3 regions of the Streptomyces sp. NPDC088746 genome follow, and region 1 is predicted to be linked to each of the others. Evidence: riboswitches for the same ligand, from Rfam matches in the RefSeq annotation. Region 1 holds a riboswitch; each other region holds the start of a gene.

Region 1 (10,605 bases):
CAACCTCGGTGACGGGTGATGTGACTTGGTAGCTCCGTCGGTTACGAATGAGGGCCCACAGGGCGTTGACGCATCGGCGGGCGAACGCGAGGACGGACTGGACGTGGCTCGTGCCCTCGGCTCTCTTACGGTCGTAGAACCGCTTGGAGTTTGGGACCGCTCCAGGAGCTGACCAGCGCGGAGATACGGAAGACGCGTTGCAGCGAGCTTGGGCCCCATGCCCGGTGTCGGCGTACGGACTCAGATCCCCAGTCGTGTAGCTCTCTCCGTCCCCACCTGTCAGGCCACGTCCGTCTCGCGTCCGATGGCCTGGAGGCCGTTCTTGAGCCGGTAGTTGGGGCCGTTGATCGGATCCGCCGTTCGTTGCCCCCCAGCGCTGATCTCGCCGAGCCGACCTGAGTGGCATCTGTCCCAGGGTGGATCCGTCAGATCCAGGTGGGCACGTGCCCGTCGGCGTAGCGGGCGCCGAAGCCGCCCAGGGGCAGGATCTCGGCGATGGCCTTGAGGTCGGCGTCGGTGAGGGTGAGGTCGGCAGCGCCGGCGTTTTCCTCGATGCGCTTCGGGCTGCGGGTGCCGGGGATCGGTACGACGTGCTCGCCCCGGGTCAGGAGCCATGCCAGGGCCAGCTGGGAGACGGTGGCACCCTTGGCTGCCGCGAGCTCGGCCAGCCGGTCGACGGCTTCGACGTTCTTCTCGAAGTTGCCCGGCTGCCGGCGCGGGTCGCCGTTACGCATGTCGGTGGCTTCGTACTGGCCGGCGGGCTTGGCGGTGCCGGTGATGAACCCGCGGCCGAGGGGGGAGTAAGCGACGAAGCCGATGCCGAGTTCGTCCAGGGTGGGGAAGAGCTGCTGCCGGCAGGCTGAACCGGCCGCGTGCACCGCAGCGGGTGGGCTCAGTCGGTTACGTCATCCGCCGCGGTGGGCGTCGAGATCGGCAGGTTCCCTGGGCCGTGGGCGCTTCGGCTTCGGCGGATCCAGTCGGTCCCCGAGGCCCCGGCGCGATTGCCGGTGGCTTTCTGGTGGTTTGTCGGTGAGCTTGCGAAGACGGGGGCGCGCCGAGCAGGTCGCAAGGCTGCGGTTCACGTCAGCCGTGGCTGATCGGCAGGACGTCGGGCGACAGCGCGCCCGCGTGGGCGGTGGCGCTCGTCATGTGGCGGCGGTGGTGACGGCGGCAGAGGACCTCGTAGCCGACGTCCGTGGCGGGCTGGTCGACGTCCCCGACCACGACCTGCTCCCCCTCGACCACCATCACCCCGCCGGCCGTCCGGGCGTTGTGCGTGGCACGGGCACCGCACCAGCACAGGGCCTCGACCTGGAGCGTCTCTATCCGGTCCGCCAGCTCGATCAGCCGCTGCGAGCCGGGGAAGAGCTTGGTGCGGAAGTCCGTGGTGATGCCGAACGCGAACACGTCGAGGCCGAGATCGTCGACGACACGGGCCAGTTGGTCGATCTGCTCGGGGGCGAGGAACTGGGCCTCATCCACGATCACATGGTCGACCTTGTCGCCCTTCGACATCCGGCCCACGAGATAGCCGTACAGATCCATGCCAGGGGAAGCCTCGACCGCCTCCGTCACCAGTCCGAGCCGCGACGACAACTTCCCCTCCCCCGCCCGGTCGTCACGGGTGAAGATCACTCCCCGCAGGCCGCGCGCCGACCTGTTGTGGCCGATCTGGAGAGCCAGGGTGCTCTTTCCGCAATCCATCGTCCCGGAGAAGAACACGAGCTCGGGCATGAGAGGGGGCGTGCCTTTCGGAGGAGTGTGCGGGTGCGGGGAAACGGAAGAGGTCGGCTACGAGCGTACTTCGAGGAGCGGAACCAGCTGCTCCACGGGGGTCAGGGACCCGTGCATCCCCACCATCGCGGACTCGTGGGGCTCCTTGGCCGAGGCGGTGATCACCACGTCGTCGTGGGCCGCGGCCACCACGTCGCCGATCCTGCCGTAAACCCGCTCGTCGATCCGGGGGCCGAACCAGCCCGCCGCGACGGCCTCGTCACGGCTCGCCACCCAGAACTGCTCGCCGAGCACCTCGCGCCAGACGGTCAGCACGTCGGCCTCGGCCCCGGGCACCGCGTACACGTGGCGGGCGCGGCCCTCGCCGCCCAGCAGGGCGACCCCGGCGCTCAGCTCCCAGTCCTCGTCGAAGTCGATCCGGGAGTGCTCGTCGAACGGGATGTCGATCATGCCGTGGTCGGCGGTGATGTACAGCGCCGAGCGGGGCGGCAGCTGCTCGGCGAGGCGCCGGGCGAGCCCGTCGACGTACATGAGCTGGCCGCGCCAGGCGTCGGAGTCGACGCCGAAGCGGTGCCCCTGGCCGTCGACCTCGCTGTAGTACGTGTAGACGAGGGACCTGTCGCCTGCGGCGAGCCGCTCCGCCGCGAGGTCCATCCGGTCCTCGCCGGTGAGCCGGCCGAGGAAGGAACCCCCGCTGAGCGCCACCTTGGTCAGGGGCGTCTGCTCGAAGTCGGGGGCGGAGACCTGAGCCGTGCGCACTCCGGCGGCGTCGGCGAGCTTGAAGACGGTCGGGTGGGGCTGCCAGGCCTTGAGGTCGGTCCACGGCTTCCAGCGGAGCTGGTTCATGAGCGCGCCCGTCGCCGGATTGCGCACCGTGTAGCCGGGCAGGCCGTGCTCGCCCGGCGGCAGGCCCGTACCGACGGAGGCGAGCGAGGTCGCCGTGGTGGACGGAAAGCCCGATGTGACCGGCCGGCCGGTGCCGCCGCGGGAGGTCGGGAGCAGCGAGTGCAGGAAGGGGGCCTCGTCCGGGTGGGCCTTGATCTGCTCCCAGCCGAGTCCGTCGATCAGGAAGACGCAGTTACGGTCGGCGGGGGTGAGCTCCGGGATCGTCGCCTCGAAGCCGGGTACGCCTTGTCCCGCGACCAGCGTCGGCAGCAGGTCCGCGAGCGAGCCGGTTCCGTATTCGGGTACGGGCGCGCTCTCGGGGGCGAGCAGGACGGGGTCCTGCCATGCGGGCTGGACCATCAGCGGGGAGTCGCCGCGGTCGAGGCCGTGGCCTCGGAGAGGGACTGGGCGAAGGCGAGGGTCTGGCGCACGGTGTCCGGTCCGTCCCCGGCCTCGCTCACCCGGAGGCTCAGGTCGTCGGCGGTGGAGCTGCCGGTGTAGCCGTGGTCGGCCTCGCAGTTGGGGTCGCCGCAGGCCGCGGGCTCCAGGTCGATGCGGGCGACGGCGCCCCAGCCGATGGTCAGGACGACCTCGCGGGGCAGCGTGCCGGGCACGTACTTCTCGGGGTTGGCGACGACGCGGCTGACCACGACGGAAGAGATCCGGTCGAGCTTGACCGACTCGGTGGACGTCGTGGCGTACGGCGTCGGGGAGCTGGTGTCGGCGGCCTGCTCGTCGGTGTGGCTCACGATGAAGCGCGTGTCCGTCAGGACGAGGACCGTGACGTGGCGCCGGACCTCGTTGGAGTCGAAGGTGGTCTCCTGGTGCACCAGGTACGAAGCGACCGGCTCCCCGCCGACGGCGGCCTCCACCGCCTCGGCCACGAGGGCCGGGTAGTAGCCGCTGCGCTCGATCGCCGCGCGCAGCCCCTGGGTCGTCGTACCGGTCTTTGCCATGGGAACCATCCTACGGGGGGCCGGTGACTGCCGGGGACGCTGTGCGGGGGTCCGTGGGCGTTCAGTAGCTGGGGAGCCGGCGGGGGCCGAGGTCGCCGCGGGCGGGGGGCGGGGCCAGCCGGACGCTCGCTCCGAGCACCGTCAGGCCGTGCGTGGCGACGACGACGGGTTCCAGCGAGACCGAGACCACCTCGGGGTGGTCGTCGACCAGCCTGGACACCCGCAGCAGGAGCTCTTCGAGCGCCGCGGTGTCCGCCGGAGCGGCCCCGCGCCAGCCGAACAGCACCGGAGCCGCCTTGATGGAGCGGATCAGCTCGGCCGCGTCTCGGTCGGTGACGGGTACGAGACGGTGGGCCGTGTCGCCCAGGAGCTCGGAGGGCGCGCCGGCCAGGCCGAAGGAGAGGACGGCACCGGCGGCAGCGTCGATGGACGCCCTGACGACGGTGTCGACACCCCTGGGCGCCATGGCCTGGACGACGGGCCTGAGTTCGGCGGGCGTGCCCAGCAGATCGGTCAGTTCGTCGTACGCCCGGCGCAGCGCGTCCTCGCCGGCGAGATCGAGCCGGACGCCGCCGAGGTCGGCGCGGTGCCGGAGATGGGGGGCGGTGGTCTTGAGGGCCACCGGGTAGCCGATCTTCTCGGCGGCGGCGACGGCTGCCTCCCGATCGGGGGCGGGGAGCGCCGGCCGTACGGTGACGCCGTAGCGGGCGAGCAGCTCACGGGCCTCGTCATGGGTCAGCGGACGGCCGCGCGGGTCGGGGGCCGGGCCGAGCAGCGTCTCGATCAGCGCGGCGGTCCCGTGCTCGTCGATGGTGTCGTTCAGGAATTCGGGCACCCTGCCGGGGGCGGCCGCCTGGCGTCGCCACTGGGCGTACTTCACCGCCTCGGCGAGCGCGCGGACGGCTCGCTCGGCGGCGGGGTAGGCGGGAATGCGCCCGGCGGAGGAGCCGCCCGCACTCCTGTCGGGCGCGGTCGGCGCCGGGGCGCCCGCGTCGTCGGCCCGGGGGGCGGAGGCGGGCGGGGTCGGGGCTGCCGCGGGGCCGGCCGGCCGCCGGGTCTCGCGCGGGGCGGCCGTGCTCGTGGCGGCGGCGAGGGCATGCGCCAGTCCGCCCATCTCCACGTGCACCACGGCCACGGGCTTGGCGGGGCTGTCGGCCGCCGCCTCGCGCAGGGCGGCGGCCAGGACCTCGCCGTCACCGGTCTCCGCCTCGCCGTTCTCGCCCACCCAGGGGATCGCGGTCACGATCACGGCGTCGCACGTCCGGTCGGCGAGAGCCTCGGCCAGCGCGTCACGGAAGTCCTGCGGGCTCGCCACCGTGGTGAGGTCGCGGGGCGGGCGCGGGCGGAGCCCTTCCGCCATGCAGGCGTCGTAGGCGAGGAGGCCGAGCGACTCCGAGTTGCCCAGGATGGCCACGCGGGGGCCGTCCGGCAGGGGCTGGCCGGCGAGGAGGAGGCCGACGTCGACCATCTCCGTCACGGTGTCGACGCGGATCACGCCCGCCTGGCGCATCAGCGCCGAGACCGTCGCGTCGGGGATACGGCTGACGGGCACCGCGTGGCCCGGCGGATTGGATCCGCTGTGCCGGGCGCCCTTCACCACGACCACCGGCTTCACGGCGGCCGTCCGGCGGGCGAGCCGGGTGAACTTGCGCGGGTTGCCCAGTGATTCGAGGTACAGCAGGGCGACGTCGGTGTCCCGGTCCTCGTACCAGTACTGAAGGAAGTCGTTGCCGGAGACGTCGGCGCGGTTGCCCGCGGAGATGAAGGCCGACAGGCCGGCGCCCCTGCGGTAAAGACCGGACAGGACGGCGATGCCGATGGCGCCCGACTGGGTGAAGAGCCCGATGCGCCCGGCCTTGGGCGACTCGGGGGCGAGGGAGGCGTTGAGGCGGACCGTGCCGGACGTGTTGATGATGCCGAAGGCGTTCGGGCCGATGATCCGCATCCCGTAGGAGCGTGCCTGCCGGACCAGTTCGCGCTGCCGTTCCCGGCCTTCGGTGCCTCGCTCGGCGTAACCGGCGGAGAGGACCACGAGGCCCTGGACGCCGTTCTCGCCGCAGTCGGCCACGACCTCGGGCACCCGGTCGGCCGGAACGGCGACGACCGCGAGGTCGACCCGCTCGCCGATCTCGCCCACCGAGCGGTGCGCGGGCACCCCGTCGAGTGTTCCCGTACCGGCCGCGAAGGAGGTGTTCACGGCGTACGTGCGCCCGGTGAAGCCCGAGGCCAGGAGGTTGCGCAGCACGGTCCGGCCCACACCGCCGGGCTCCCGGCCGACGCCGACGACCGCGACGGAGCCGGGGGTCAGCAGGCGCTGCACGGAGCGCGCCTCGGCCCGCTGCTCACGGGCGCGCTGGACGGCGAGGGACTCGGCCGTGGGTTCCAGATCGAGGGTGAGGTGGACGGAGCCGTCCTCGAAGCTGCGCTGCTGGGTGAAGCCGGCGTCCCGGAACACCTTGATCATCTTGTTGTTGGCGGGCAGCACCTCTGCGGCGAAACGGCGGATCCCCCGCTCCCTGGCCACCGCCGCGATGTGTTCGAGGAGGGCGGACGCCACGCCGCGGCCCTGGTGGGCATCCTGCACGAGGAAGGCGACCTCCGCCTCGTCGGCGGGGGCCGAGGCGGGCCGGCCCTGCTCGTTGATCCGGTCGAAGCGGACGGTGGCGATGAACTCGCCGCCGATCGTGACGGCCAGTCCCACCCGGTCGACGTAGTCGTGATGGGTGAAGCGGTGCACGTCACGGGCGGAGAGTCGGGGATACGGGGCGAAGAAGCGGTAGTACTTCGACTCGTCGGACACCTGCTCGTAGAAGCTGACCAGCCGCTCGGCGTCGTCCGTGGTGATGGGCCTGATCCGCGCGGTGCCACCGTCGCGGAGCACCACGTCCGCCTCCCAGTGGTCGGGGTACGCGTGATGCGGACTCTGCTCCGGAGTGGGCTCCATGGGCAAAGCCTACGGCTCGTGGCACCGGTAGCGGCGGGATCCCGGCAAGGGCACGCTGGGGGTGCCGGCGGACGGCGGGCAGGCCGGTGGCGGTGCCGGGCACGGCAGCGCGCACTGCATGAGAGACTGGTCTAGACAACCCATTGTTACGTGAAGGGCAGAACCATGGCTGAGCGCCGCGTCAACGTCGGTTGGGCCGAGGGCCTGCACGCCCGCCCCGCTTCCATCTTCGTCCGTGCCGCCACGGCCTCCGGCGTCCCCGTGACGATCTCCAAGGCCGACGGCAACCCGGTGAACGCCGCCTCCATGCTCGCGGTGCTCGGCCTGGGCGCCCAGGGCGGCGAGGAGATCGTGCTCGCATCCGAGGCGGACAACGCCGAGGCCGCCCTGGACCGCCTGGCCAAGCTGGTCGCCGAAGGGCTCGAGGAGCTCCCGGAGACCGTCTGATTCCGGCCACTTCGAGCCGGAATTTTTTCGCGGAAAAGCCGCGGCACCCCCGACCGGGAGCCGCGGCTTTTCTGTTCCCCGAACCGAAGCGGGCAGAGCTCCGGAAAATGGGTCAGGGCAGCAAAAAGAAAGCCCTTCGACAATTACCCCTCTTTGTATACGGCGCAATTGTTAATGACGGACTCCCGCGATGTTTACGGGGTGTTGCGAAGTCCTCACCCGGGTCTGGCCGGGCGTGTGCCCCGGCGCGCGCCGCAGCCGGTGGGCCGCCGTGGCCCGCTCGGCGTGCTGGGTGGCGAGCGCCCGGGCCCGCTCCGCGTCGCGGCGGGCCACGGCGTCGACCAGAGCGCCGTGCTCGGCCCAGGAGTCCGCGGGGCGGGCCGGCTGCTCGACCGCGTACATCCAGGCGATCTTGTGCCGGAGCTGGGTGAGCAGAGCGATCAGCGCGGGGCTCCCCGAGGCCTGCGCCAGCGTCTCGTGGAACCAGCCCCCCAGGGAGCGCAGGTCCTCCCCCTCGCCCCGGCGCACCCGCTCCTGGCCCAGCCTGACCAGGCCGCGGAGCACTTTGAGATGCGCCTCGGTGCGGCGCTGCGCCGCACGTGCGGCCCCGAGGGGCTCCAGGAGCATGCGTATCTCAAGAAGGTCGGCCGCTTCCTGCTCGGTGGGCTCGGCGACACAGGCACCCGCGTGCCGGCGGGTCACGACGAACCCTTCGGACTCCAGGGTGCGCAGCGCCTCGCGTACGGGGACGCGGGAGACGCCGTAGCGACGCGCGAGCACCTCTTCGGTGAGGCGGCTGCCGCGTTCGAAGACACCGGAGACGATGTCGTCACGGATTGCCGTGCATACCGAATGCGCGGGAATGCGCATGTCCGAACCTCCGCCTTAATCCCCGCGAAACGCGGCCGATCGACGCCTGTTCTGTGACTCTATTGCAACCGGCCGGAATTTCCGATGGCGGGGTGGAATCCATGGATATCTTTTGGCCAGGGAGCACTTCCGCGGGGGCTTCGGCACGCGTCGGCCCCGGGGCACGGCGAAGGCCCCGGCGGATGCCGGGGCCTTCGTCAGAGATCGCGGTGGCGGCGCGGGGTCAGACCTGGACGCCGTGGGCGCGGAGGTAGGCGACGGGGTCCATGTCCGAGCCGTACTCGGGGGTGGTACGGGCCTCGAAGTGCAGGTGCGGCCCGGTGGAGTTGCCGGTCGAGCCGGAGAGGCCGATCTGCTCGCCGGAGCCGACGCTCTGGCCGACGGAGACGCCGATCGAGGAGAGGTGGCCGTACTGGGTGTACGTGCCGTCCTTCATCCTGAGCACGATGTTGTTGCCGTAGGCGCCGCCCCAGCCGGCCTCGACGACCGTACCGGCGCCGACCGCGACGACCGAGGTGCCGGACGCGGCCTGGAAGTCCACGCCGGAGTGGGAGCCGGAGGACCAGAGCGCGCCACCGGACTTGTAGCCGGTGGTGACGTGGGAACCGGCGACGGGGAGGTGGAAGGCGTTGAGCCGGGCGCGCTCGGCGGCGCGGGCGGCGCGTGCCTTCTCCTCGCGGGCCTCCTTGGCGCGGGCTTCCGCCTTGCGCTCGGCCTCGGCCTTCGCCTTCGCCTTGGCCTTCGCTTCGGCCGCGGCCTTCGCGGCGACGTCGGCCTGGTGCTTCTGGGCCTTCGCCTGAGCCTCGATCTGGGCCGCGAGAGTGGTGTCGAGGGCGACCGTCTGGGTCAGGCCGGTGCTGCCCGCGGTGACCTCGGAGTCCGCGGCGAGGGCCGGGGAGGCCGTGGCACCGAGTACGCCGGTGGTGGCCAGGGCGGCGACGCCGGCGACCTTGGCGCTCTTGCGCGTCAGGCGGCTCGGGGCACGGTGCTTCCCGGTGGCACGGATGAACGCCATGGAGGGGCTGGTCCTTTCCTTCCTTCTCGCCTACCGGGTTAGCTGACGGGTTCGGAGCAGGAAGGTCTCCTACGGGCCCCTGAGCCTCCGACGAGGTACAGGGATCCGATTCACCCCAGGGACTTCATGGGTCCCCGGCTCCCCAGGCTCGCGCCTGACGGGGACTCGGCGATGGCTGTCCGGCGCCGCGGGCGCGGCAATCGTCCGGCGGACAGCCGCGCCGACGCTAGATCGGGAGACTTTCCCCCGCCAAACGGAAAGGGCCTTTTGTCGCACATCCCACAGGACGAAATACGACTTTCCCTGCAATACGGACAAATGACAGAACCCCGGCGGGAGTACAGCCGCCGGGGCCCGTCATGTCCGGTTCCGTCAGCCGCTGACGACCGACACCTCACCGATACCGAGCGCCTCCACGGGCTCCTTGATCCGAGCGGCGTCCCCGACCAGGACGGTGACCAGCCGGTCGACCGGGAACGCGTTGACCACGGCGGCGGTCGCCTCGACCGTGCCGGTGTCGGCCAGGCGTGCGTACAGCTTCGCCTGGTAGTCGTCCGGGAGGTGCTGCTCCACCTGGTCGGCCAGGGTGCCCGCGACGGACGCCGCCGTCTCGTACTTGAGCGGGGCGACGCCCACGAGGTTCTGCACGGCGGTCTCCCGCTCGGCGTCGGTGAGTCCCTCGGCCGCGAGGGTGCGCAGGACCTTCCAGAGGTCGTCCAGCGCGGGACCGGTGGACTCGGTGTCCACCGAGCCGCTGATGGCGAGCATCGCGGCACCCGCCGCCCCGGACGAGGAGCCGGGCGCCGTCGAGCGCAGCACCTGTCCGAAGGCCCGGACGCCGTAGGTGTAGCCCTTCTCCTCACGCAGCACGCGGTCCAGGCGCGAGGTCAGAGTGCCTCCCAGGCAGTAGGTGCCGAGGACCTGGGCGGGCCACACGCTGTCGTGCCGGTCCGCGCCGATCCGGCCGATCAGCAGCTGCGTCTGCACGGCTCCCGGACGGTCCACGATGACCACACGGCCGGTGTCGTCCGCGGTGATCGGGGGCACGGGCCGGGCCTGGCCCGCATTGCCCGACCAGTCACCGACGGTGTCGGAGAGCAGCGCGTCGAGGTCCACGTCGGTGAGGTCGCCGACGACGACCGCCGTCGCCGTGGACGGGCGGACATGGGCGTCGTAGAAGGCGCGTACGGCGGCGGCGTCGATCCGCCGGACCGTCTCCTCGGTGCCCTGGCGCGGGCGCGACATCCGTGCGGTGGCGGGGAAGAGCTCCTTGGAGAGCTGCTTGGCCGCGCGCCGGGCCGGGTTGGCCTGCTCGTGCGGGATCTCGTCGAGGCGGTTGCCCACCAGGCGCTCGATCTCGCTCTCCGCGAAGGCCGGGGCCCGCAGGGCCTCCGCGACCAGGCCGAGGGCCTTGGTCAGCCGGGAGACCGGCACCTCCAGGGAGACGCGGACACCCGGGTGGTCCGCGTGGGCGTCCAGCGTGGCGCCGCACCGCTCCAGCTCGGCGGCGAACTCCTCCGCGGAGTGCTTGTCCGTGCCCTCGGACAGCGCGCGCGCCATGATCGTGGCCACACCGTCCAGGCCCTCGGGCTCCGCGTCCAGCGGGGCGTCGAGGAAGATCTCCACGGCGACGACCTGCTGGCCGGGCCGGTGGCAGCGCAGCACGGTCAGCCCGTTGGGCAGGGCGCCGCGCTCGGGCGCGGGGAAGGCCCAGGGCCTGGCCTCGCCGGCGGTCGGCTGCGGGTGGTACTCCA
Region 2 (10,605 bases), on a different contig from region 1:
GATGACGACGGACAACATCCGGGCCGACTACATGGTCTCCATGGCCAGCGGGGACCCGCTCGACGAGTCGGCCGTCACCGCCCTGCGCAAGGCGGACGGCGTCGCGGCGGCGTCCCCGCAGCGCTCCCTGTGGCCCTCCGTCGGCGACGACGTCGTCTCGGCCTCCGGAGTCACCCCGGGCGACGTCGAGAAGGTCTTCAACCTGAAGACGGTCTCCGGTTCGCTGTCGTCGCTGAAGGACGGCGAGATCGCCGTCGACCGCAAGACCGCGAAGTCGCGCGGCTGGAAGACCGGCGACAGCCTTCCCGTGACGTTCCAGGACGACAAGAAGGAGACCCTGAAGGTCGGCGCGCTCTACGAGGGCAACGAGTTCCTCTCCCCGATGCTGATCCCCGAGGACGTCGCCGGCCCGCACGAGACCCTCTCGGACATCCGCGAGGTCTGGCTGACCATGGACGGCGGCCAGAGCGAGGCCAACGAGAAGGCCGTGATCGACGCGCTCGGCGACAACCCGGCGATGAGCGTCGTGGACCGCCAGGGCATCCGGGACATGTTCGGCGGATTCATCAACACCGCGCTGAACATCATGTACGCGCTGCTGGCCATGGCCCTGATCATCGCCGTACTCGGAGTCGTCAACACGCTGGCCATGTCGGTCTTCGAACGCCAGCAGGAGATCGGCATGCTGCGGGCGATCGGTCTCGACCGGCGCAAGGTCAAGCGCATGATCCGGCTGGAGGCCGTCGTCATCTCGCTCTTCGGAGCGGTGGTCGGGGTGGGCCTCGGTACGTTCCTCGGCTGGGCGATCGGCAAGAGCCTGTCCGCCTCGATCCCGGGCTACGCCCTGGTCATCCCGTGGGACCGGCTCGCGGTCTTCCTGGTGCTGGCAGGGCTCGTGGGCGTGCTGGCCTCGCTGTGGCCGGCCCGGAGCGGCGCGAAGCTGAACATGCTGACCGCGATCAAGACGGAGTAGGCGTACGCGTGGGGGCCGGTACCCGCAGTCGCGGGTACCGGCCCCCACGCGTTCCCGGGTCAGGCCTTCGCCGACGCCGTCCAGTCGCGGGCGCGCAGCGGCATGGCCGACCCGCCGCCGTCCCGCGGCCGGACCGCGAGGATCTGGTTGACGCCGATCTTGTTGTGCTCGAAGGAGAGCGCCGAGGCGGCCATGTAGAGCCGCCACACCCTGGCCCGGCCGGGCGAGGTGGCCCGTACGGCCTCCTTCCAGTGCTTCTCCAGGTTGGCCACCCACTGACGCAGGGTCAGTGCGTAGTGCTCCCGGATCGCCTCGACGTCCCGGGCCTCGAAGCCGGCCTCCTCCAGGGTGGCGACGGTGCGGCCCACGGGGGCGAGCTCCCCGTCGGGGAAGACGTAGGCGTCGATGAAGTCGTCGACGTGGTAAGCCGACTCGTCCTTCTCGGGGCGGCGGGCGATCTGGTGGTTGAGCAGCCGGCCGCCGGGCCTGAGGAGTGCGTAGAGGTCGTCGGCGTACTCACGGAAGCGGACCGACCCCACGTGTTCGGCCATGCCGATCGAGGAGATGGCGTCGTACGGCCCGTCCCTGACGTCCCGGTAGTCCTGGACCCTGATCTCGATCCGGTCGGTGAGGCCCTCCTCGGCGATGCGCTTCCGGGCGAAGGCGGCCTGTTCGGTGGAGAGGGTCACTCCGGTCACCCGGGCGCCGTACTCACGGGCGGCGTGGATGGCCATGGAGCCCCAGCCGCAGCCGACGTCGAGGAGACGGTCGTCCTCCTTGAGCGCGAGCTTGCGGCAGACGAGGTCGAGCTTGTCGCGCTGGGCGTCCTCCAGGGTGGAGCCCTCCTGCCAGTAGGCGCAGGAGTAGACCATGGAGGGGCCGAGGACCATGGCGTAGAAGTCGTTGCCCACGTCGTAGTGGTGGCTGATGGCTTCCTTGTCCCGGCGCCTGGTGTGCAGCGGCCCGGTGCGGCGGCGGACCTCCTCGGCGGGCGGGGGCGGCGGCGGGTAGGGGCCGGCCAGCTGGACGAGGCCGCGGGCGAACGCCCGCACCCTGGGGTTGCGGACGGGGTGGACGGAGTCCTTCGCGTCGGCACCCCGCTCCCAGAGCAGCGAGGCGAGGGCGTCCAGGGCCGCGTACAGGTCGCCCTCGACGTCGATCTCACCGGCCACCCAGCCGCGGGCGAGGCCCAACTCGCCCGGTTTCCAGAGCAGTCGGCGCAGGGCGCGGCGGTGACGCAGGACCAGGGCGGGGGCACCCGGCGGCCCGGATTCGCTGCCGTCCCAGGCCCGGATCCGGACGGGCAGGGGTTCTCCCAGCAACTCTTCGGCAAGAGCGGTCAGCCGCGATGCGGCGTCGGCCATGGTGCACACCTCCGTGGTGGTGTTTCCGAACGTGCCTAAATTCGCATATACGCACCCGAACCGGGCCGCGACACCTCGGGGCCGCGGCGAGGTACACCAGCGTCAACGTCTTCCCGCGCCCGCGCCATCCCACTCCAAGGCAATGGAACGGCAAAATAGCTGCACTCACCATCTAGTTGGTGGGGTCCAGGAACGCCGAAGGGGCCGCCCGCACCACGGATGGCGGACGACCCCTTCGGTTCCGTACAGGCGCTAGGAGGCCTTGGCCTTTTCGCCGGTCGTGCTCTTGTCGCCGTCGGCCTTGGCCGCGACGGGAGCCGGGCTCGGCTTGGCCGCCTCGTAGAACTCCTCGCGCGGAGTCTCCATGGCGCCGAGCGAGACGACCTCGCGCTTCAGGAACATCGCCAGCGTCCAGTCCGCGAAGATCCGGATCTTACGGTTCCAGGTCGGCATGGCCATGCCGTGGTAGCCGCGGTGCATGTACCAGGCGAGACGGCCCTTGAGCTTGATCTTCACCTTGCCCATGACGATCATCGCGACGCCCTTGTGCAGGCCGAGACCGGCGACCGCACCCTTGTTGGCGTGGCTGTACTCCTTCTGCGGGAAGCCCCGCATGCCGGAGATGACGTTGTCACCGAGGACCTTCGCCTGACGCAGCGCGTGCTGGGCGTTCGGCGGGCACCAGGCGTTCGGGTTGCCGGCGCGGCGGCCGACCATGTCCGGAACCTGGGCGTTGTCGCCCGCGGCCCAGATGTAGTCGGTGCCCTGCACCTGGAGCTTCTCGGAGGTGTCCACGTGACCACGCGGGCCGAGCGGCAGACCGAAGCGGGCCAGCGCCGGGTTCGGCTTCACGCCGGCCGTCCACACGATCGTGCTGGAGTCGACCTCGAGGCCGTTCTTCAGCACCACGTGACCGTCGACGCAGGAGTCCATGGAGGTCGAGAGGTAGACCTCGACACCGCGGCTCTCCAGGTGCTCCTTGCCGTACGCGCCCAGCTTCGGGCCGACCTCGGGAAGGATCTTGTCGGCGGCGTCGACCAGGATGAAGCGCATGTCCTCGCGCTTCACGCTCGTGTAGTACTTCGCCGCGTCGCGCGCCATGTCCTCGACCTCGCCGATGGTCTCCGCGCCGGCGAAGCCGCCGCCCACGAAGACGAACGTCAGCGCCTTGCGGCGGACGTCCTCATCGGTCGTCGAGTCGGCCTTGTCCAGCTGCTCGAGGACGTGGTTGCGCAGACCGATGGACTCCTCGATGCCCTTCATGCCGATGCCCTGCTCGGCGAGGCCGGGGATCGGGAAGGTGCGGGAGACCGCGCCCATCGCGATGACCAGGTAGTCGAAGGGCAGCTCGTAGGCCTCGCCGACGAGCGGCGCGACCGTGGCGACCTTGCGGTCCTGATCGATGGTCGTGACACGGCCGGTGAGAACCTCTGCCTTGGGCAGCACGCGTCGCAGCGGGACGACGACATGCCGAGGCGAGATGCTGCCGGCAGCAGCTTCGGGGAGGAAGGGCTGGTACGTCATGTACGAGCGCGGGTCGACGACCGTGACGGTCGCCTCTCCATACCGCATCTTCTTCAGAATGCGACGAGCTGCGTACAGGCCTACGTACCCACCGCCTACAACGAGGATCCTGGGACGCTCCGTGGTGCTCATGCCATCGAGTATCCACCCCCCTCGGGGGGCATGCTCGTGAGCCCCTTCACAAGGTATGCGCCACCCTCTGCTACACTTCGCCGCCCACGTGACCCAGGTCATGGTGCGGACGGGGAACCACGACGTTCCGGCGAACGTTGTTCACCACTTGTGAGCTGGCCCTTGAGCCCTCCGGCAAGTCGAACCAACCGCCGGGGACACGCCGACGCCACACCCTCGAAACGCTCCCGCAGCACACTCGCGCGGGCCTCCGGGCGGCCCGCACCGCCCTTCAGGAGCAGAACTTCGGCCGGTAGGGCCGAATTCCTTGTGAAGAAGTTCACGAACTTCGTCGGGGCGCCTCACGAAAGCCCCCTCCGAACGGGTCCGGAGGGGGCTCCACAAGCTCAAAGGTGCAGGCCGGGAAGCGTTTGAGCGCCGCCTCACCACCCCCGCGCCCCCGCTGTGATCAGGCCGCCGACCAGGCGATCCCGTCGAGGATGTCGTGCTCGCTGACGACGACCTCCCGCGCACCGGTCCGCTCCATCACCGCGAGCAGGACGAGCGCCCCCGAGGCGATCACATCGACCCGGCCCGGGTGCATCGCGGGGATCGCGGCCCGCTCCTCGTGCGTCGAGGCGAGCAGCCGCGCGGTGATCTCCCGGACCTGCGCGAGGGACACGCGGGAGTGGTGGATCGCCTCGGAGTCGTACTCCTCGAGCCCGAGCGCCATGGCGGCGACGGTCGTGACCGTCCCGGCGAGGCCCACGAGCGTCGCCGCCGAGGAGATCGGCACGCTCTCCTCCGCCAGATCCAAGGCTGCCCCGACGTCCGCGCGGATCGCGGCGATCCGGTCGGGCGTGGGCGGGTCCACCACGGCCCCGTCCAGGACCAGATGACGCTCGGTCATGCGTACGCAGCCGATGTCCACGGACCGGGCCGCACGGACGCGGTCGTCCCCGACCACGAACTCGGTGGAGCCGCCGCCGATGTCCACCACGAGGTAGGGCTTCTCCAGGTGATCGCTGCCCACCAGCTCCTTGGTGGCGCCGTCGAACGAGAGCTGCGCCTCCTCGTCCCCCGTGACGACCTCCGGCTCGACCCCCAGGATGTCCAGGACGCCGCGGACGAACGTGTCGCTGTTCTCCGCGTCGCGGGAGGCGGACGTGGCGACGAACCGGATCCGCTCGGCGCCGAGCTCCTTGACCGCCTCCGCGTACTCGCGGCACGCGTCGAAGGTGCGCTCCAGCGCCTCGGGGGCCAGCCGGCCCGTCCGGTCGACGCCCTGGCCGAGCCGGACGATCCGCATCCGGCGGTCGATCTCGGCGAACGCTCCGGTGGCGGGGTCCACGTCCGCGACGAGCAGGCGGATGGAGTTGGTACCGCAGTCGATGGCGGCAACGCGGGTCATGGGGCTCCTGTGGTTGTACGTGTACGGCGGCGGATCAGGAAGCGCCGGGCCCGGCGTCGTCGGAGCCGCACGGCGTGACGCACGGCCCCTTCGCCCACCACTCCGGCAGCATCGCGATCGCCTCGTCACCCAGCGGGTTGACCCCGGGGCCGGCCGCCAGCGAGTGGCCGACCAGGACGTGCAGGCACTTCACCCGGTCCGGCATGCCGCCCGCGCTCGGGAAGCCCTCCAGGACCTCGATGGCGTCACGGCGCGCGATGTAGTCCTCGTGCGCGGCACGGTAGGCGGCGGCCAGCTCCGGATCCGTGGTGAGCCGCTCGGTCATCTCCTTCATGACCCCGTTGGCCTCCAGCGTGCCGATCGCCGAGGCGGCACGCGGACAGGTCAGGTAATACGTCGTCGGGAACGGCGTGCCGTCCTCCAGACGGGGCTGCGTCTCGACCACGTCCGGGTTGCCGCAGGGGCAGCGGTGCGCGATGGCACGCAGCCCGCGCGGCGGCCGGCCGAGCTGGAGCTCGAACGCGGCGATGTCCGCGGCGGTGGGCGTGGTGGATTCGGTCTGCGGAGGGGGCGTGTCCATGCCTGCCTTGAATGTCATCGGTCGGACTGTATGAAGTGGTGCGGGGAGCCGGCTCGGTGCGTACGCGAGGTCATTCGCGGTCCGCGCTGTCGACGCCGTCCCAGAGGTTCGAGTGCCAGGGCCGCCCCGTCGCCCCCGGCTCCCCCCGGCGCACCTCGGCCGCGTCCGGGTCGACCACCGTATAACCGGTCTCGCCGGGCAGCACGTAGTGGAGGTGCTGGCGCGCGAGACGGCGGATGTACGCGTCGTCCTTGAGCCGCGCCTTCTCGTCACGCAGCTCCTCGGTCCGCTCGTGCGCCTCCCGCGAGAGCCTCTCCTGATCGGCGATCTGGTCGCGCTGGGAGATGTACTGCCGCATGGGATACGCGAGGGCGACCACCAGGGAGCAGACGATCAGCGCCAGGAACGCGGCCCGCCCGGTGAGCCGTGAACGGCGGGCCTGGCGGCGGTTCTGGGACCGGTAGACGCGGGCCGCCGTCTGCTCACCGAGCAGCCGCAGCCTGGTCGCGGTGGAGAACCGGTCGCGGTCCTTCCCGGCCATGTCTCACGCCTCCCCGTTACGCACGTCCGTCCCCGCACACGGTACGGGACCGGATGCGGGGACGGTCGGAGGCTGGTGCTCCGGACTCGGGCTGTCAGCCCTCGAAGCGGAACCGCGGGAACGCCGAACGACCGGCGTACACCGCGGCGTCGTCGAGGATCTCCTCGATGCGCAGCAGCTGGTTGTACTTGGCGACGCGGTCCGAGCGGGCCGGGGCACCGGTCTTGATCTGGCCGCAGTTCACCGCGACGGCGAGGTCGGCGATGGTGACGTCCTCGGTCTCACCGGAGCGGTGGGACATCATGCACTTGAAGCCGTTGCGCTGGGCCAGCTCGACGGCGTCCAGGGTCTCGGTCAGCGAACCGATCTGGTTGACCTTGACGAGCAGGGCGTTGGCCGAGCCCTCCTCGATGCCGCGGGCGAGGCGCTCGGGGTTGGTGACGAACAGGTCGTCGCCCACGATCTGCACCTTCGAGCCGAGCTTGTCGGTGATGACCTTCCAGCCCGCCCAGTCGTCCTCGTACAGCGGGTCCTCGATGGAGACCAGCGGGTACGCGGAGACGAGCTCCTCGTAGTACTCGGTCATCTCGGCGGCCGAGCGGGACTTGCCCTCGAACTCGTAGACGCCGTCCTTGTAGAACTCGGACGCGGCGACGTCGAGCGCGAGCGCGATGTCGCGGCCCGGGACGTAACCGGCCTCCTTGACGGCCTCGAGGATGAGGTCGAGGGCGGCGCGGTTGGACTCCAGGTTGGGGGCGAAGCCGCCCTCGTCACCGAGACCGGTGGACAGGCCCTTGGTCTTCAGGACCTTCTTCAGCGTGTGGTAGATCTCCGCACCCCAGCGGAGGGCCTCGGAGAAGGACTCGGCGCCGATCGGCGCGATCATGAACTCCTGGATGTCCACGTTGGAGTCGGCGTGCGAGCCGCCGTTCAGGATGTTCATCATCGGAACGGGCAGCAGGTGCGCGTTCGGGCCGCCGAGGTAGCGGAACAGCGGGAGGTCGGAGGCCTCGGACGCGGCGTGCGCCACGGCCAGCGAGACACCGAGGATGGCGTTGGCGCCGAGGGAGCCCTTGTTCTCGGTCGCGTCCAGGTCGAACATCGCCTGGTCGATGAGGCGCTGCTCGGTGGCGTCGTAACCGACGAGCTCCGGGCCGATCTGCTCGATCACGGCGAGGACGGCCTTCTCGACGCCCTTGCCCTGGTAGCGGTTGGGGTCACCGTCGCGAAGCTCAATGGCCTCGAACGCACCGGTGGAGGCGCCGGACGGAACAGCAGCACGTCCCGTGCTGCCGTCGTCGAGGCCAACCTCGACCTCGACCGTGGGGTTGCCCCGGGAGTCGAGGATTTCCCTGGCTACGACGACGTCGATGGACGGCACGAGGCATCTCCTTCTGGGATCTGACACTGGTTGTGCAGGGTCACTGTGGCCTTGCGCCACGAGCCTAACCGGCTCGGCGCGCTCCGTCGGCCGTCCGCCCGTCCCCTGGGACGAAAAAGGACCCAAGGGCCTGCATTCCGGGCAAAGCTCCAGAATTCTACTGACGAGTAACCACAACAGTTGAACACTCACGCCTACGGCGAGCCCCCGTCCGCACCCCGCCAGGGGGCCCGGACACGGCCCCGGCCCGGCGCGCGGGGGGTCTGCGCGCCGGGCCGGGCTCCGGGGCAGGAGGAAGACCCCGGGTCACTACCGACTGTTCCGGGTTCCGACTACTTCAGGTGGAGCTGCTGTCCCGGGAAGATCAGGTCGGCCTTGTCGACGATGTCGTCGTTCAGCTTGAACAGCTTCTGCCAGCCGCCCTTGACCTTCTTCGCGTCGGCGATCTTGCTGAGGGTGTCGCCGGACTTCACCTTGTACTCGCCGTCACCCTTCTCGACCTTCTCGCCGGTGGGGGTGGTGACGGTCTTCTCGGGGGCCGCGCGCTTCTCGCTGCGCGTGGTGGGCTGCTCGGCCTTGCGCTCCGGCGCGGCCTGCGGTGCCGTGTCGCCGTTCTTGCCGGAGCCGGTGTCGACACCCGGGTCCACACCGTCGTTCGTCAGACCGCCGGCGCCGGCGCAGGCCCAGGCGCCCGGGCCCTGAAGGTCGAGGAGCTTCTCGGCGGCGGCTATCTGCTGGTCCTTGGTGGCCAGGTCGGCGCGGGAGGCGTACTGGGTGCCGCCGGCGGCCGCCCAGCTGGACTGCGAGAACTGCAGGCCGCCGTAGTAGCCGTTGCCGGTATTGATGGACCAGTTGCCACCCGACTCGCACTGGGCGACAGCGTCCCAGGTCTCGACGGAGGCGGCGGAGGCGCCGGTCGCGCCCATCAGCGGTACGACGACCGCGGCACCGGTGACACCGGCCAGGGTCGCGACACGGACGGCCTTGGACGGGCGGCGGTGCTTGCCCTTGCTGGAAAGCAGCATGGTTCTCCTCACCGACGCCTACGAGGTGAGCTGTCGGGTTCGGGCCTGTGAGTTGCCCGGTCGCCCTCACTCTCGGACGACTTCACCCCTAGCCGTGTCTCCGCCCGTCTTCCGACGGCCGGGTCCGGCGCTTACCTGGGTCCCCCGCTCCTGCCTACGGCGCTTTACGCGTCGGTTCCCTTCGGCCGACGGCAGGATTCGGCGTGACGGTCGAAGGTGCCCGCGGTGCGAGCGGCTCCGACCGTAAACACACGCAACCCCCACATTCAAAGATGGACATAACGGCCAATCAGCCCGTAACGGCTGGATGCGGAGGATCGTTTTCGCAGGTCGGAGCCAATATGGACGGAGCGGACGGACCGGGCGCACCAGTTGACGCAAAGAGACCCATGTCTCACTTACGCATAAGTGGACATAGGCCTCTGAACTGCCCCCGCTTTCGGGGTGTTTTCACGTTTTTGATCAGTTGGCGGCGGTCTCCGCCCGGCTACCCCGCGCGTCCGCCCCGAGGTCCAGGGTCTGGCCGGGAAGGATCAGGTCCGGGTCGGAGCCCAGCTCGTCCTTGTTGGCCGCGTAGAGCGCGGTCCAGCCGCCGGGAAGCTCCTGCGCGTCGGCGATCGCCCAGAGGTTGTCGCCCTCGCGGACGGTGTACGTCCCCTCCGCGCCCTGACGCGCGCCGGACTCACCGCGCGAGGCGTGGCGGCCGGACTCGCGCCCGTCGTCCTGGCCCGGCCGGGCGCTCGCCTCGGGGGCCGGCGTCCCGCGGTGCTTGCCGCCGTTCGCCGTGTCGTCCGTCGCCGTGTCGCCCTTCGGGGCGCCGGACGTCCCGGAGGCCTCGGGGGACGGAGTGGCGGACGGCGTCGAGCCGGCGTCGTCGCCCTCGTCCGTCTTACCGTCGGACGCGCCCTGGCCCGCCTCGCCCGTCGCGTCGGAGTCGTCCGAGCCGGCGGCCTCGTCCGAACTGTCCGCAGGGTCGGTCGCGTCGGAGGAAGGCGTCCCGGACGGCGTCGCCGAATCCGAGGGCTCGGCGGAGGGCTCGGCGGAGGGCTCGGCGGACTCCTCGCTGCCCGGGTCGACGCCGGGCAGGCCCGCGTCCAGGGAGAGCCCGGAGATCACCGAGCAGCTGGCCCACGCCTGCGGCCCCTTGTCGTCCAGGATCTTCTCCGCGACCGCAATCTGCTGCGAGCGGCTGGCGAGGTCGGCGCGCGGCGCGTACGCCGTGCCACCGTAGGCCGACCAGGTGTCCTCCGAGAGCTGCAGGCCGCCGTAGTAGCCGTTGCCGAGGTCGGCACTCCACATGCCACCGCTCTCGCACTCGGCGACCCGGTCCCAGGTCGACGCGTCAGCGGCCTGCGCGCCGCCCGCGCTGAGCAGCGGGATGGCGATGGCCGATCCGGTGACGCCTGCGGCGACGACGATGGCGGGTGCCTGACGAGGGCGACGGTGTCTGCCGGTCGCGGAGCCCATGGGATTGCCTTCCGTGTGACTGACGTGTGACGGGTGAGTCGAACGGTGAACCTAGCCGTACTCGAACGTGTGTCACAAGTCGATGCAGCGGAGATCACGTGAAAGTCACAGAGTTGACAGGCTGTCACTTTTTTCCGCCGAACGCCCGGGGCCGAACTCCACGGGAAGCGTGCGCAGTCCACGCATGATGAGCCCGCCGCGCCAGCGCAAATCGGCAGGTTCTGCGGC
Region 3 (9,309 bases), on a different contig from region 1:
CTCCGTCGCCAGCTTCTGGGCGGCCTCGGCGATCTCGTACGGGCGTACGGGGGTGAGGCCTGCCCGGCGTGCGGCTGTCTCCGGTGCCAACGGCTCCGGGAAACGGGCCAGTTCGACGGCCGTCACATGAGCTCCGGCCAGCCGTGCCACCTCGGCGGCGTCCCCCGGCTCGCCCGGTGCGAGACCCGTCTGGGCGGGCTTGAGGACCGCGATCCGGCGGTCCCGGTAAGCGGCCGCGACCGCCGCGGTCACGATCGTCTTGCCGATCTCGGTGCCCGTGCCGGTCACCACGAGAATCGTCATCTCAGCCCTCCCTCGCCGCCGCGCACACGGCCCGGCAGATCCTTGCCACATCGTCGTCACCGGTCACGTACGGCGGCATGGTGTACACGAGATCGCGGAACGGGCGCAGCCAGACGCCCTCGCGCACCGCGGCCCGTGTGGCGGCCTCCATGTCGACCTCGTGATCGAGCTGCACGACCCCGATCGCACCCAGCACCCGGACATCCCGTACGCCCGGCGTACCGGCGGCCTCCGCCAGCCCCTGGCGCAGTCCCGTGCCGATCCGCTTCACCTCCAGCTCCCAGTCCTGGCCCAGCAGGAGATCGACGGAGGCGCAGGCCACCGCCGAGGCGAGTGGATTGCCCATGAACGTCGGCCCGTGCGCGAGCACCGGCACATCCCCGCTCGAGATGCCCTCCGCCACCCGCGAGGTGCACAGCGTCGCAGCGAGCGTCAGGTAGCCCCCGGTCAGCGCCTTGCCGACACACATGACATCCGGGGAGACCCCGGCGTGCCCCGCGGCGAACAGCTGTCCGGTACGGCCGAACCCCGTCGCGATCTCGTCGAACACCAGAAGCACGTCATTCGCGTCGCACGCCTCGCGGAGCACCCGCAGATACGCGGGGGAGTGGAAGCGCATCCCGCCCGCCCCCTGCACCACGGGCTCCACGATCACCGCAGCCGTCTCGTCCGCGTGCGCGGCCACCAGCTCGCGCAGATGCCTCACGTAGGTGTCGTCGGGCTCGGCGTCGAAACCGTCCGGAGGGGCGTCCGCGAAGATCTGCCGGGGGAGGGACCCCGACCACAGCTCGTGCATCCCGCCCTCGGGATCGCACACCGACATCGGCTGCCAGGTGTCACCGTGATAGCCGCCGCGCCAGGTCAGCAGCCGTTGCTTGGCGGGCCGCCCCGCCGAACGCCAGTACTGCAGGCACATCTTCACCGCGACCTCTACGGAGACCGACCCCGAATCGGCGAGGAAGACGTGCTGCAGCGGCTCCGGAGTGATCTCCACCAGCCGGGTCGCCAGCCGGACGGCGGGCTCGTGCGTGAGCCCGCCGAACATCACATGACTCATCCGGTCCAGCTGGCCACGGGCGGCCTCGTTGAGCACCGGATGGTTGTAGCCGTGGACCGCGGACCACCAGGACGACATGCCGTCCACCAACTCGCGTCGGCCGTGTGCGGGTTCGGCGAGGCGGAGACGGACCCCGGACGCGGACTCCACGACGAGCGGCTCCTGCCGGCCGGGCATCGGGCCGTAGGGGTGCCAGACGTGGGCCCGGTCCAGGGCGCGGAGTTCGGCCGGGCGGAGCGGATCAGGCATTGGGCGCGAGGTCCGTCCCGGTACCGCGACGGCGGACCGTCACCAGATCCGTACGCGCCGCCAGGACCTCGGACGGCTCCGGAGCGGCCTGGGGAGTCTCGCCGCACGGAGCGCAGCCGCCTTCGTGCGAGCCGCAGCCGCCGCCCGTCGGGGCGCGGTGTCCGGGAAGCGTCGTGGTGTCCGCCCCCTCCACTTCGAATCCGGCGTCCGCGATCATGTCGAGGTCGGACTGGCCCGACTGGCCCTCTGTGGTCAGGTAGTCACCCAGGAAGATCGAGTTGACCAGGTTCAGTGCGAGCGGCTGCATCGACCGCAGATGGACCTCACGGCCGCCCGCGAGCCGCACCTCGACGTCCGGGCAGACGAACCGGACCATCGCCAGGATGCGCAGGCACCGCTGGGGAGTGAGGTGCCACTCCTTGGCGAGCGGGGTGCCCTCGATGGGGATCAGGAAGTTCACCGGCACCGAGTCGGGGTCCAGGTCACGCAGCGAGAACACGACGTCCACCAGATCGGCGTCGCTCTCACCCATCCCGGCGATCAGCCCCGAGCACGCCGAGAGGCCGGCGGCCTGGGCCTGCTGCACGGTGTCCACCCGGTCGGCGTACGTGTGGGTGGTCGTGATCTGCCCGTACGTCCCCTCCGAGGTGTTGAGGTTGTGGTTGTACGCGTCCGCGCCCGCCGACTTCAGCCGGTCGGCCTGGCCCTGCGAGAGCAGGCCGAGGCACGCACACACCTCGACGTCCTCGTGCTGCTCCTTGATCGCCTCGATGGTCTGCGACACCCGGTCGACGTCCCGGTCCGTCGGCCCCCGGCCGCTCGCCACCAGGCAGACCCGCTTCGCGCCGCCCGCCACCCCGGCGGCGGCGGCCTTCGTGGCCTCGTCCGGTTTCAGCCAGGTGTACTTGAGGATGCCCGCCTCGGAACCGAGCCGCTGCGAACAGTACGAGCAGTCCTCGGGGCAGAGCCCGGACTTCAGGTTCACCAGATAGTTGAGCTTCACGCGCCGCCCGAACCACTGACGGCGTACCTTTCCGGCCGCGGCCACCACGTCGAGCAGTTCGTCGTCGGACGTCGCCAGCACGGCGAGCGCTTCTTCACGGGTCGGCAGTTCGCGCCGCAGCCCCTTGTCCACCAGCGTATTCAGCAGGTCCATGGCCTTGATCCTGACGTACGGCACCGTGATCGGCCAAGGAGGAACCGGACAGTAGAGCCCGTCGACACTGTGTGTATTGCCACACCCTGGCCTGTTGCGCACCCGGTTAGGGTCTGTGAGCTGCCTACAAAAAGGGACCGCTCATGTCCTACGCCCCGTTCGACTGGATCGACGACGAGGCCCGGCGCCGTGCCGGCGCCGGACTCGTCCGGACGCTGCGCCCCCGGCCCGCCGACACGGAACTGATGGACCTCGCGAGCAACGACTACCTGGGTCTGAGCCGGCACCCCGAGGTCACCTCGGCAGCCGCCGAGGCGGCACGGACATGGGGCGGAGGTGCCACCGGCTCACGGCTCGTCACCGGATCCACCGCGCTGCACGCCGAACTCGAACGCGAACTCGCCGACTTCTGCGGATTCGAAGCCGCCCTGGTGTTCTCGTCCGGCTATGCGGCCAACCTCGCCGCCCTCACGGCGCTCACCGGACACGAGTCGCTGATCGTGTCCGACGCGGGCAACCACGCCTCGATCGTGGACGGCTGCCGGCTCGCCCGGGCCGCCACCGCCGTCGTGCCGCACGCTGACCCCGAGGCGGTGCGAAAGGCGCTCCACGACCACCCCGGACGGGCTCTGGCCGTGACCGACTCCGTCTTCTCGGTGGACGGGGACGCCGCTCCGCTGGCAGCACTCGCCGGGGTCTGCCGCGAAGCAGGCGCTGCCCTCCTCGTGGACGACGCGCACGGACTGGGTGTCCTGGGCGAGGGCGGGCGCGGCGCGCTCGCGGCCGCCGGACTGGCGGGCGGCGAGGGGGTCGTCGCCACGCTCACCCTCTCCAAGTCGCTCGGCAGCCAGGGAGGAGCGGTGCTCGGCCCCGCCCGGGTCATCCGCCACCTGGTCAACACGGCCCGTACGTTCATCTTCGACACCGGTCTCGCGCCGGCCGCCGTCGGCGCGGCCCTGGGCGCTCTGCGGCTGCTGCGCCGCGAACCCGGACGCGCGGCGAGGGCCGGCGCGGTCGCCGTCGAGCTGTACGGCCGGCTGACGGCGGCGGGGCTGACCGCCGTGCGCCCCGACGCCGCCGTCGTATCGGTCCGCGCGCCCTCGGCGGAGTCCGCGGTGCGGTGGGCGGCCGACTGCCGCGCGGCCGGCCTCGCGGTGGGATGCTTCCGGCCTCCGTCGGTGCCGGACGGGATCTCCCGGCTGAGGCTGACAGCCCGGGCGGACCTGACGCAGGAGCAGGTCGCGACAGCGGTGGGCACGGTCCTCTCCACCGCGCCGGGGCCCGTCAGCTGACCCGGCGGGAGTCCAGTCCGGCGACGAAGGACGTCCATGCCGTCGCGGAGAAGCGAAGCGGCGGCAGGGACGTGTCCTTGGAGTCCCGCACGGCGAGTTCTTCGTCGCCGGCCGGCGCGGTTTCCACGCAGTTGTTCATTCCGGTACTGCGGCTGCTGCGCCGCCACCTGGGTGCGGGCTGTGCGAGACGGTCGGACATCGTGGCCCCCTCGGGCAGTCTGAAGGTTCCGTCTGATCACCGCGGCCTAGTGCGGCGATGAGGTCCAGCGAACGCTCGGGCGACAGCGCGTGAGCCTGCATCGTGCGGAAGGCCGAGCTGTACGCCTCAAGGTCTTCTTTCCGCTCCAGATAGAGACTACTCGTCAAGTGGTCAAGAACGACCACGTCTAGATCAGAAGTGGTCGGAAATGAAAAAATAACGAACGAGCCTGTGAGGCCGATGTAGCTCCCGGCCTCGAACGGCAGTAACTGGAGCGTCACGTGCGGAAGTTGCGCGACCTGTGACAGATGGAGGAGCTGTTCCTCCATGACCCGGGGGCCGCCGACCACTCGCCGTAACACGGCTTCGTCGAGTACGGCGCTGAGCCGCAGCGGCCGGGACGCGTGGAGGACGCTCTGCCGGGCGAGTCTGACCTCCACCAGGGAATCGAGCTGTGCGGGCGGCAGTCCGTCCAGCGAGGAACGGGTCACCGCCCGCGCGTAGTCGGCGGTCTGCAGCAGGCCCGGCACCACGGAGGTCTCCAGCGTGCGGGCGGCGTCGGCCTGGGACTCCAGGCTGATGAAGTCGCGGTACTGGGGCGGGATGAGCCCGCGATAGGCGTGCCACCACCCGCTTCCGCCTCCGCCCGCCGAGCCGGCGAGCGTCTGGAGCAGGGAGCGTAGTTGCCGGTCGTCCACGCCGTAGGCGTCCAGCAGGCGGGTCACGTCACCGGGCGTCACGCCGCTCGCCCCCGTCTCGATCCGGCTCACCTTCGACTGGTGCCAGCCCAGCATTCCGGCGGCGTCCCGGCTCGTGAGTCCCGATGTGTGACGCAGGCTGCGCAGCTCCTCCCCGAGCTTGCGACGGCGTACCGCTGGGCCGTTTCGCATGGCGGTCTCCTCCCGTTGTGCGGAGAGCCGTCCCGGGCGGATCCGGCTCGGAAAGGGGCCAGTGTTACGCCCGTACACGGCTCAGGAGACGGAGTTCACCGTAATGAGGGACAGATATATGCATATCTTGGTGGATCGCCGTCATGGAGGCCGGCATCGGTGGCAGTCTGGCGCGAAGCACAATCCAGGCCGGCCACGGGCCGGTCAGGGCGGGAAAGGGACGGCGTCGCCATGGCAGACCATCAGGAAGCAACCGTCACTCTGCCGAGCGATCCGGCCTCGGTCTCCGCAGCCCGGAGACACGTGGCCCGGGTGCTCGCCGAATGGGGCCTGTCCGAGGACGGCGACACCGCTGACGCCATTCGGCTGATCGTCTCGGAACTGGCCACCAACGCCGTCCAGCACACCTTCGGGCAGTCACCCACCTTCACGGTGGACCTCCGTCTCGACCGGGACGTGGAGTTCTATCTGGGCGTGACGGACAGTCACCCCCGCTGGCCCCAGCGGCTGCCCGCCGCGGTCAGGCAGGACAACGGCCGCGGCATGGTGATCATCCGGGCCCTGACGAAGGAGCACGGCGGGCGGCTCAGCGTCAGTCCCACCCCGGACGGGGGCAAGACCGTGTCGATCGCCCTACCTTGGCCGGTTCCCGCCCAGGCCTGACGCCGTCGGGCAGCCCCCCCGGCGGCGCGGGCGGGGCGGCGGTGCGGGCCGAGCGGTGGTGCGGGCGGGCCGGTGGTGCGGGCCGAGCGGTCCGGGCCGTGTGGCGGGCCGTCCTCACACGGCGGAGGCCCGGCCGAAGCCGCTGCGCAACAGGGCCATCAGCGTCGTCGCGGCCGCGGTGTTCCGGTCCCCCCGGTGCACCACGGAGATCGTGCGCCGGAAGGCGGCGGGTTCCAGGCGCCGGACGGCGAGCGGCGCGGGGGACATAGCGGCCACCATCTCCGGCACCACCGCCACGCCGATCCCCGCGCTGACCAGGGCACACACCAGCGCGTAGCCGGGCGACTCGCACACCACGGCGGGGGTGGCCCCCGCCTCCGCCAGCGCACGCTCCACCCCGCGACGCGGCGGATGGTCGGGTGCGCTGCTGATCAGCGGGCGGCCCGCGAGTCCGGCCACGGGCAGCGGGCCGCTGCCCTCGGACAGCATCTGCCCGAGCGCGGTGACCAGCACCAGTTCCTCGACGAGCAGCGGCTCGGCGGACACCCCCGCCGGGAGCGGCTCGGCGGCGGCGGGTTCGTACGCGTGGGTCAGCGCCAGGTCCACGTCACCGGCCGCCACGGCGGCGACGCCGGCGGGCGGCTCGTAGTCCGTGACGGCAAGTTCCACGTCGGGGTGGGCGCGCCGGAACGCGGTGAGTACCGGCGGCAGCAGATGGATCCCGGCCGTCACGAACGTGCCGACCCGCAGCCGGCCGCCCGACAGCCCTGCCAGTCCGGCCAGCTCGTGCCGCGCCTGGTCCATCTCGTCGAGGATGCGTCTGGCCCGTCCTGCCAGCAGCTCACCGGCGGCCGTCAGCCGTGCCCCTCGGTGGCGACGGACGAGGAGTGCGGCTCCGGTCTCCTTCTCCAGCTTGGCCAGCTGCTGCGAAAGGGCGGGCGCGGTGTACCCCAGCCGCGCCGCTGCACGCGTGATCGATCCGGCCTCGGAAACCGCCACCAGCGCGGCCAGCCGTGTCGGGTCGTACATTAAGCGTTCCTTTTGGCAGACCCAGAAGATTGCAAGTACATGCTAAGGGCTGCGATCGGTCAGGGTGGACCCATGGACGCACAACTGCTTGCCTTCGTCGCCGTGGCCGCGGGAATGGTGGCCCTTCCCGGCGCCGACTTCACCGTGGTCGTACGCAACGCGCTCACATCCCGGCGGTCCGGGCTCGCCACCGCCATGGGGGTCGCCGGAGGGCTGGTGGTGCACACCGCGCTGGCCGCGGCCGGACTCGCCGCCGTGCTCGTGACGATGCCCGCCCTGTTCCGCACCGTTCAGCTGCTCGGCGGCGCGTACGTGCTCTACCTCGGGCTGAGCGGCCTGTACGCGATGCGCCGGCGGGCCACCGCCGGCACCGCTGCCGAGGAGGAGAGCGGGGGCAGGACGCAGTCGGGGGCCGGAAGGTCACTGCGCCAGGGCTTCCTCACCAACGCCCTCAATCCGAAGGCGCCCGTGCTCTTCCTCAGCCTGCTGCCCCAGTTCGTCCCCGAGGGGCAGCCACCGCTGCCCAGGACACTGCTGCTGGCCTCGGTGGTCGTCCTGCTCGCGCTCGTCTGGTTCCCGGCCGTCGCCCTGCTGGTGGACCGCATGGGCCGGTGGCTGCGCCGGCCGCGTGCCACCCGGGTGATCGAGGGGGGCAGCGGCACGGCGCTCACCGCGTTGGGACTCGTACTGGTGACGGGCCCCCTGCTGCACTGAACGGCGAAGGGAGGGACCTCAGCGGACCCTCCCGTACAGAACGTTGCCGGACCAGATCTTCTCCAGCCGGACCACGGCACCGGTCTTCGGCGAATGCCAGATCTTCCCGCTGCCGGCGTAGATGCCGACGTGGTACACGCTGCGGCCCGCGTGGAAGAAGACCAGGTCGCCGCGTTTCCGCTGCGACCTGGAGATATGGCGGGTCTTGTTGTACTGCTGCTGAGCCGTGCGGGGCAGTTTCTTGCCGGCCTTCTTGAACGAGTAGAGCGTGAGCCCTGAGCAGTCGAACCTGTGGGGGCCCGTGGCGCCCCATCTGTAGGGCGCGCCCTTCTTCGAGGCCGCGATCTTGAGTGCGGTCGCCGAGTGGGCGGCGGCCTCGGCGTCGTTCACGAGGCCAGGGGCCATCATGGTGGTGCCTACGGCGAATGTCAGAACCGAGGCCGTACCGACCCGGGCGAACAGAGACGGGACATGAACCTGCGCAGTCATGCGCAACCCTTCGTCAGCCGCCTGTGAAGGATGACCTGTCGGGTTCGGGCTGGCGAAGTTGCCCGGCCGCGCGAAGCGGCTTCACCCCGAGGGCCGTCCGGAACTTCGGTCGGCCCGTTGTGCTCGGGTCCTCCACTCCTGCCGATCCACTCCTGTCGACCAGGCATCCGGACGGCGGCAGGACTCGGCGTCCGCCCGGACCGCCCCGCCGCGGTGGCGGGGGCTTGTCGTCCCAGGGATCTTTACGCACACGCCGCCGGATTTCCTCGCTGAAGTGGCGATATGTGAGAGTCGTCACGACTGATCCGATCGGGTGGACGCGGCCGGCCCGGAGTCGGGGCGACCGCGCCGGACCAGGCGCGCACCAGCGGCGGAACAACGAATTCCGTTCAGTGTCCGCGCCTGTCGCGCAAGTTGGGCTGTCCCTCGGGCGGGGGACCTCCTACGCCGATCGAGCGAGGAAAACTCGTCAGGTCGCCGGGCGTGTCGAAAAGAGGCGCCGAAAGGCGGGTGCGGCAGCCGAGTCGGGCGCCGCGGCTCTCAACTCGACGACGCGGGAGGCACGGCGACCCGTCCGGCGCGACGCTCGCCGTCCAGCAGCCGCAGTGCCCTGGCGAGAGTGTCCGCGTGGATCTGTGACTCGCCCCGCTCGTGCATCAACACGAGTGCGTCGCGGAGGGCGGTGGCCCGGGACGCGAGGGCCTGAGCCGCCCGGAGCGCCCCGTACGTGTCGCTGCCGCGGGCGGGGTTGATGCGGCCGAGCTGGTCGAGCACCTCCAGGTAGCAGTCGATGTACTCGGCCTCGGCGCGGGTCAGGGCGGGCAGCGGCGGGAACTGGGGTGAGAGCATCGGGCGTTCACCTCGCGGGATGCGGCGGCTGGGACGGTGTGCGGTTCTCCACGACGTGGTCCACCAGTCCGAACGCCAGGGCGGCCGGGGCGTCGAGGATGGTGTCCCGTTCGATGTCTGCGCTGATCTCCCGTGTGGAACGCCCTGTGTGACGGGCCAGCATGGCCGTGAGCATCTCGCGCTCACGCTCCAACTCGCGGGCCTGGATCTCGAGATCGGAGGGCTGGCCCTGCACCGGCTCTTCCAGGGCGGGTTGCTGAATGACTACCCGGGCGCCAGGCAGGGCATGTCGGCGTCCGGGCGCGCCGGCCGCGAGCAGCACCGCGGCGCTCGAACCCGCCTGGCCGAGGCAGAAGGTCTCCACCTCGCAGGCCAGGAAGTGCATGGTGTCGTAGATCGCGGTCATGGCGTTGAAGGAG

The links. A riboswitch is a leader RNA that binds a small molecule or an ion and turns the genes downstream of it on or off. The one in region 1 is predicted to bind cyclic di-AMP.
Region 2: another riboswitch for cyclic di-AMP. It lies ahead of ACIP63_RS30095 (transglycosylase family protein); the one in region 1 lies ahead of ACIP63_RS25585 (M23 family metallopeptidase).
Region 3: another riboswitch for cyclic di-AMP. It lies ahead of ACIP63_RS18120 (C40 family peptidase); the one in region 1 lies ahead of ACIP63_RS25585 (M23 family metallopeptidase).

The regions. Positions count from the first base shown of each region.
Region 1 covers NZ_JBIVLA010000006.1:103,732-114,336, reverse strand. Annotated here, with positions in the region: partial or broken gene ACIP63_RS25625 (IS110 family transposase) at 1-203, opposite strand, end outside; gene ACIP63_RS25620 (aldo/keto reductase) at 426-878, opposite strand; gene ACIP63_RS25615 (thymidine kinase) at 1,084-1,734, opposite strand; gene ACIP63_RS25610 (alkaline phosphatase family protein) at 1,792-2,979, opposite strand; gene ACIP63_RS25605 (DUF5998 family protein) at 2,979-3,575, opposite strand; gene ACIP63_RS25600 (GNAT family N-acetyltransferase) at 3,637-6,519, opposite strand; gene ACIP63_RS25595 (HPr family phosphocarrier protein) at 6,685-6,966, shown strand; gene ACIP63_RS25590 (GntR family transcriptional regulator) at 7,138-7,836, opposite strand; gene ACIP63_RS25585 (M23 family metallopeptidase) at 8,060-8,851, opposite strand; cyclic di-AMP (ydaO/yuaA leader) riboswitch at 8,864-9,032, opposite strand; gene ACIP63_RS25580 (M16 family metallopeptidase) at 9,224-10,605, opposite strand, start outside.
Region 2 covers NZ_JBIVLA010000008.1:96,641-107,245, forward strand. Annotated here, with positions in the region: gene ACIP63_RS30060 (ABC transporter permease) at 1-973, shown strand, start outside; gene ACIP63_RS30065 (class I SAM-dependent methyltransferase) at 1,033-2,337, opposite strand; gene ACIP63_RS30070 (NAD(P)/FAD-dependent oxidoreductase) at 2,590-3,993, opposite strand; gene ACIP63_RS30075 (exopolyphosphatase) at 4,442-5,383, opposite strand; gene ACIP63_RS30080 (DUF501 domain-containing protein) at 5,418-5,963, opposite strand; gene ACIP63_RS30085 (septum formation initiator family protein) at 6,034-6,504, opposite strand; gene eno (phosphopyruvate hydratase) at 6,599-7,885, opposite strand; gene ACIP63_RS30095 (transglycosylase family protein) at 8,218-8,910, opposite strand; cyclic di-AMP (ydaO/yuaA leader) riboswitch at 8,911-9,082, opposite strand; gene ACIP63_RS30100 (transglycosylase family protein) at 9,373-10,377, opposite strand; partial or broken gene ACIP63_RS30105 (cytochrome P450) at 10,483-10,605, opposite strand, start outside.
Region 3 covers NZ_JBIVLA010000003.1:829,035-838,343, reverse strand. Annotated here, with positions in the region: gene bioD (dethiobiotin synthase) at 1-303, opposite strand, end outside; gene ACIP63_RS18160 (adenosylmethionine--8-amino-7-oxononanoate transaminase) at 305-1,609, opposite strand; gene bioB (biotin synthase BioB) at 1,602-2,765, opposite strand; gene ACIP63_RS18150 (8-amino-7-oxononanoate synthase) at 2,909-4,057, shown strand; gene ACIP63_RS18145 (DUF397 domain-containing protein) at 4,050-4,256, opposite strand; gene ACIP63_RS18140 (helix-turn-helix domain-containing protein) at 4,193-5,146, opposite strand; gene ACIP63_RS18135 (ATP-binding protein) at 5,378-5,809, shown strand; gene ACIP63_RS18130 (LysR family transcriptional regulator) at 5,924-6,838, opposite strand; gene ACIP63_RS18125 (LysE family translocator) at 6,911-7,552, shown strand; gene ACIP63_RS18120 (C40 family peptidase) at 7,571-8,041, opposite strand; cyclic di-AMP (ydaO/yuaA leader) riboswitch at 8,045-8,241, opposite strand; gene ACIP63_RS18115 (hypothetical protein) at 8,582-8,890, opposite strand; gene ACIP63_RS18110 (ATP-dependent Clp protease proteolytic subunit) at 8,898-9,309, opposite strand, start outside.